2 regions of the Pseudoalteromonas sp. S554 genome follow, and region 2 is predicted to be linked to the other one. Evidence: predicted binding sites of a transcription regulator. Region 2 holds the regulator's gene; the other holds the start of a gene.
What was found. Region 2 encodes sigma-54, which starts transcription at its own class of promoters, with help from an activator protein. Its sites were predicted from a motif close to GTTGGCACGNNNNTNGNNT; they were not measured.
Positions count from the first base shown of each region.

Region 1: CWB65_RS07180 (DUF2726 domain-containing protein) is a predicted target of sigma-54. The motif match lies at 1,605-1,623, and genes of this name have one in related genera.

Region 1 is NZ_PNDV01000029.1:11,839-15,048, reverse strand. Features, by position in the region: gene CWB65_RS07190 (cobalamin biosynthesis protein CobD/CbiB) at 1-150, opposite strand, end outside; gene mtnN (5'-methylthioadenosine/S-adenosylhomocysteine nucleosidase) at 151-858, opposite strand; gene CWB65_RS07180 (DUF2726 domain-containing protein) at 972-1,565, opposite strand; gene folE2 (GTP cyclohydrolase FolE2) at 1,672-2,592, opposite strand; gene arcB (aerobic respiration two-component sensor histidine kinase ArcB) at 2,807-3,210, shown strand, end outside.
Region 2 is NZ_PNDV01000034.1:88,156-91,365, forward strand. Features, by position in the region: gene lptB (LPS export ABC transporter ATP-binding protein) at 1-407, shown strand, start outside; gene CWB65_RS08785 (RNA polymerase factor sigma-54) at 477-1,976, shown strand; gene hpf (ribosome hibernation promoting factor) at 2,003-2,290, shown strand; gene ptsN (PTS IIA-like nitrogen regulatory protein PtsN) at 2,295-2,747, shown strand; gene rapZ (RNase adapter RapZ) at 2,767-3,210, shown strand, end outside.

The DNA of each region.
Region 1 (3,210 bases), on a different contig from region 2:
ATTATAAATACGTTTGCCCATGGCGCTAAATACGGCCACTAAAACGGTATTCGGGTGGTACCAACTAACAAGTGGTAAAAAGCGCTCAGCAAGGAGCGCTATTATAAATACAATAAAGTCCAAATGGTTTTGAACAATATTGCTAAGCATTTACAGTGTTACAGCTGTTAGCTTTTCAAGCAGAGCAACAACCATTTTAGATGAGTTGATTGATGCTGTTTCTAAGTATTCTTCAAACGACTGTGGCGATTCTTTGCCAGCAATATCAGACATTGAACGAATAACAACGAAAGGAGTTTCAAGCGTATGACAGGTTTGCGCGATAGACGCACCTTCCATTTCTACAGCAAGCATTGAAGGAAAGTCGCTGCGGGCTTTATCAATACGAACAGGATCACACATAAAGGTATCGCCAGTACAAATAAGGCCAACTAACGTTTTAACTTCGCTAATTTGTGCAATAGTTTGCTCGGCTGCTTCAACTAATTTAGGGTGTGCAGCAAAACCTGCAGGCATTTGTGGTACTTGGCCAATTTCGTAACCAAATGCAGTTACGTCAACATCGTGGTGACGAACTTCTGACGATATGACGACATCGCCAACACTTAATGATGGATCAAAACCGCCAGCAGAGCCGGTGTTAATTACGCAATCAGGCTTAAAATTATCAATAAGTAATGTAGTTGCAATGCTTGATGCTACTTTACCAATACCTGATTGAACAAGAGTTACTGTGCAGCCCGCTAATTCACCAGTGTAAAATGTAAAACCTGCTTTAGTTAAAATAGCTGGGTTTTGCATTGCTTCACGCAAAATTTTAACTTCTGGCTCCATTGCGCCAATAATACCAACATTCATAGTGTTTGATTCCTGAGTTTGAATAGCTTGATTATACGTGAAGTTAGCAATAAAAAACAAAAAAGCGAGACATTTAAAATGCTCGCTTTAATGCAAATTTAGTCACCTGATAATTATATTTCGGCTAATGCTGTTGAATGGGCTTTAGCTTGTGAGGGAGATAAAACAGCAGGTTTGTGAACTCGGTTACGTAATGGGCGCTGTGCTGTTGGTGCTGGTTTACCCAGTTTGAACATAATGGCATCGCGTACTTCTGATGGGCGATAGCCCGCTTTTACCTTCATGCGAATGTGTGGAATGCCTGCAGCTTCTAAGGCCCCATTTACAAACCAGTCGCGCTGGGCTTTGTGGCCATCTTTATTTGCGTTATTTACTAAATCAACAGCTGCTACGATGGTCATTTTTTCTTTGTCGATTAACACAAAATCAAGCTGCTTATTTTTGGCTTTAGCAATAGCGGCACGTTTTGATTTAGGTGATAAACCTTCTTTACAGTCGATCACATCAATAAGCTTAACTCGACTCACTATTTTATATTGATCGCCAATAGCGCGTTCTAACAGGTTTAAAAAGGCGCTTTCTACTTGCGTAAATACACTTTGTTTACGTTTAAAAGGATAAGGATTACCGCCGTCGTCACTAAATTTTGACGCGGCAATTGATGCACCTACCACTAATACTAAAATCGACAATAAAGCGAATTCCATACGGTAACTCCATAACAACAAATTGACACTGTTTTGTTAAAGCAAGTACCGTGCCCAAATATTGTATGTGATTTACCGAATGGTGATTTAAGTTAACGCAGGTGTTTTATGCCTTATACCCGCCATTAATACCTTTAACAGCAACCGCCACTGCGTCGTGGGCGTGAAGCGATTCGTAATGGTTTATTTGTAGCCAGTAATCTGCGTAACCGTCTGTTTCTAATATTGCTTTAATTTTACGCGCGGCATCTTCGCAGAACATTAAATTTTGCCCATTTAAACGGGCAAATTCTTGTTCATCTTCACGCTTTACTGCCGCTTGCACTGGCGTTTTAAGCTCGCCTTCAAGGGTATTTATTAAGTTAACTACATCAAACTCATTAATGTTGCTATTGAGTTTAACTTTTACGTTAGCAATTGAGCGCTGCGAGTGAGGGGTTGCCACAATGCCTTGTGTTGTGCCAAGCCACTCAAGTACCTCTTTTTGGTTGAGCGTGTCTTGCTTAAATTTTTCGCTAAATGCATTTTGTATTAGCTGGCGTGCAAGAGCCGCCGAGCAAGGGCAAGTTGATGAATAGGTAACATCAACGGTTAGCTCGTAACTAATGATATTATCTTCAATTGTACTTGTAAGTGTGATTGGATAGCTTTTCCAGCCAGCTTTGCCACTCAATAGAGACTTACGGCGAAGTGGTAGCTCAAACTTAAACTCAATCTGTGCCTTATTACTCAACCCTTCATGGCTAGATATAAACGTATTTAGTGCTTGGCTAATTGTTTGAGGATTTACTTGTTGCTCTGTCGAGAGTAAATCAAGCGCTAAAAATAAGCGCGACATATGAATGCCTTTGGCGTCTTCTTTGTGCAAGTTAACAAATGCGCGGGCTTTGGCATTAACAGTAACAGGGCTTAAATCACGCGATTCAAAAATAAATGGCAGTTCAATTTCACCCATGCCAACCCAGTCTAATTTACCTGTTTGTAATGCAGGAGCGGTGTCAGCTATATCGGGCATATTGGTTTGCATGCTATGTTACTCGTTATTGGCAATGATAAGGCGCGTTATTTTACACGAAATAATCAATGGCTGAAACGAGGACTTTACTGCCCGCTAAAATTGCATATGAATATTTTCTGTTTTTGTCGCACAACATGAAAATAGCGAATAGAAAAATGCTAAAATCTGTAAATAGCATTGCCTTTCTTATATTTAAGCAAACAGCAAAGAGATAAAACTACGTATGACCGATTATTCTTTGAGCCCTTGGGTTCGGGTGCTTTCAAGTTCAATAGCGCGATTTGGTGAGTTTAAAACAGCTGCCATTTGTTACGCTTTATTTTTAGCGGCGTCTCTTATTTTATCGAGCATGTTTTACTACGTAGCTATAGGCGAATTGTTTCTTGTAGATATTTTGGCCGTGGTATTTTTTTCAGCTGTTGTGTCACCTTTAATTATAAGCGTACTTATTAATTCAATTCGTCAGTTAGATGCTTCCTACGCTTACTTAGATAGCGCAACTAAACAAGAAAAACTATTAAACCAAACACTTAAAGATAATATTAGTCGGCTTAATATTGAAATAGATGAACGTAAAATGGCTTTTCATGCTAAGCATCGCGCCATTGAAGAACTGCGTAGAGAAAT
Region 2 (3,210 bases):
AGGAGCTCACTAAACAAGCCAGAGAAGATACATTGAATAATCTATTAGATGAATTTAGCATTCAACACATTCGCGACAGCAAAGGCATGGCATTATCGGGCGGAGAACGTCGCCGAGTGGAGATTGCACGTGCTTTAGCCGCAGATCCAAAGTTTATTTTGTTAGACGAACCATTTGCCGGTGTTGACCCTATCTCAGTATTAGATATTAAAAAAATTATTGAACACCTGAAAAACCGTGGGATTGGCGTATTAATAACAGACCACAATGTAAGAGAAACCCTTGATGTTTGCGAAAAAGCCTACATTGTTTCTCATGGGGAACTGATTGCTTCTGGTACCCCTGAACACGTATTAAATGATAAAACTGTACGCGATGTATATTTAGGCGAGCAATTTAGGCTGTAACATTTACGCCTTATTTATAAGCATCTGCTAGTATTAACTATAACAACTTAAAAGGATTGTTAGAGATACATGAGGCAATCACTACAGCTGCGCATGGGCCAGCAACTTACAATGACACCTCAGTTGCAACAAGCTATTCGCTTGCTGCAATTAAGCACATTGGATCTTCAGCAAGAAATACAAGAAGCGCTCGACAGCAACCCATTACTTGAGGTTGAGGAGCAAGACTATGCCGATGATCTTGCGGGCAAAAATGAGCAAAAAGCAGATAACGATGAAGTTACAGTAACCGTATCTGCCGATGAAGCCCCTAGCGAGTATGAACAAGACAGTGGTGAAGCGCTTGCTAAAGATACCGTAAGTGACGACATGGCAATGGATGTTAGCTGGGATGAGTATATGAGTGCAGCCCCTGCATCATCTTCAGGCCCAATGCCTGAAGATGAGTCTATATATCAGGGCGCATCAACTGAAACGCTTCACGAATACTTAATGTGGCAATTACAATTAACGCCATTTAGCCCTACAGATGAAGCCATCGCTATTGCTATTGTAGAAGCGGTGGATGATTCAGGCATACTGACACTCAGTTGCGAAGAGATTTTAGAGAGCTTTAATCAAGATAACGACGATGACGTTGAGGTTGAACTTGACGAAATAGAAGCGGTATTAAAGCGCATTCAGCTATTTGACCCAGTGGGTATTGCGGCACGTAGCTTACAAGAGTGTTTGTGTATTCAGTTAAATCAATTTGATAAAGGCACGCCTTTTATTGATGAAACAAAAATGATTTTAACCGAGCACATTGATTTGTTAGCTGCTCGTGACTACCGTACATTAATGAAAAAAACGAAGCTCAAAGAAGATGAGCTTAAAGAAGTAATGACACTTATTCATACGCTCAACCCTAAGCCTGCAGACACAATAGTACGAGAAGAGTCTGAGTATGTAATACCTGATGTGTCAGTTAAAAAAATTAAAGGCCGCTGGATTGTAGAGTTAAACCCAGACAGCATGCCAAAAATTCGTGTAAACAGCCAATATGCAGCGATGTCGCGTACAGTTAAATCAAGCGGCGATAGTCAATTTATTCGCTCACATTTACAAGAAGCTAAATGGTTTATAAAAAGCTTAGAAAGTAGAAATGATACACTTTTAAAAGTAACTAACTGTATTGTTAAACAACAACAGGGCTTTTTTGAACACGGGCCAGAAGCCATGAAACCGATGGTTTTAAATGATGTTGCCGAAATGGTAGAAATGCACGAATCAACAATTTCGCGCGTAACTACGCAAAAGTATATGCACACACCGCGTGGAATATTTGAGCTTAAATACTTTTTCTCAAGCCACGTTAGTACCGAAAATGGTGGAGAATGTTCATCTACGGCAATACGTGCACTTATTAAAAAATTAATCGCAGCAGAAAACTCAGCAAAACCATTGAGTGATAGCAAAATTGCGGATATATTGGCTGAGCAAGGAATTAAAGTAGCGAGACGTACAATCGCAAAATATCGCGAATCTCTGGCTATTCCACCGTCAAATCAGCGAAAGAGCCTGATCTAAGACGCTAAACAAAGAGGGTAATGCTTATGCAACTAAATTTAACTGGTCGTCATGTAGAACTAACTGATTCATTAAGAGACTATATAAATACCAAATTTGCGAAGCTAGAAAGGCACTCTGATCATATTAATAATGTTCATGTCATTCTTGATATAGAAAAATTAAATCAAAAAGCAGAAGCAACTATTCATGTAAGTGGTGCTGAATTATTCGCATCCACTGAACATCAAGATATGTATGCAGCTATTGATTCATTGATTGACAAGCTTGACCGTCAAGTAATTAAACACAAAGAGAAGCTTGCTCGACACTAATATGATGAAATTAAGTTCACTTATATGCCAGGACTGCAGTAAAGCTGCGGTCCTTTTTAATAGTAAAAAAAGAATTTTAGAGTTTATTAGCGAGCTGGCTCACGATAAATTACCGTATTTATCTCAACAGGATATTTTGGGCGCTTTATTAACCCGCGAAAAACTAGGCAGCACAGGGATAGGAAGAGGTATTGCTATTCCACATGGCCGAATGAGCGGCGCACAAGAACCTTTAGCATTGGTGTTAGTTAGTGAAACACCGATTAATTTTGATGCTATAGACAACCGCCCTGTTGATATTTTTGTTGCACTCATCGTACCTGAAGGCGATAACCAACAGCATTTAAAGACGCTAGCAACGATAGCTGATAAACTAAAAAATAAAGAATTTTGTAAGCAGCTTCGCTGTGCTAAATCGGATGCTGAGTTGTATCAAATTATTGTTGACCAATCGTAACAAATTTAAAGGGTGATTAATGGAGTTGATTATCATAAGTGGCCGTTCTGGTTCTGGTAAGTCGGTTGCTTTGCGCGTTGTTGAAGATCTAGGTTATTATTGCGTAGATAACATTCCAGTAAATTTATTACCTTCTTTGGTAAGAAGCGTTTCTGATAACTACGATAAAATTGCCGTTAGTATAGATGTGCGAAATTTACCAAAAGAGCAAGATGAATTTAATCACATCATCGAATACTTACCGGGTTTTACAAAACCAACGCTGTTCTACTTAGACAGTGAAGATCAAACCCTTATTAAGCGCTTTTCTGAAACTAGGCGCTTACACCCTTTATCAATAGATTCACTTCCGCTTGATTTAGCCATAAAAAAAGAAAAAGAACTTCTCGATGTGCTAATTACGCGCGCCGATTACATGATCGATACCAGTGAGCTAAGCGTTCATCAACTTGCTGAATCAATT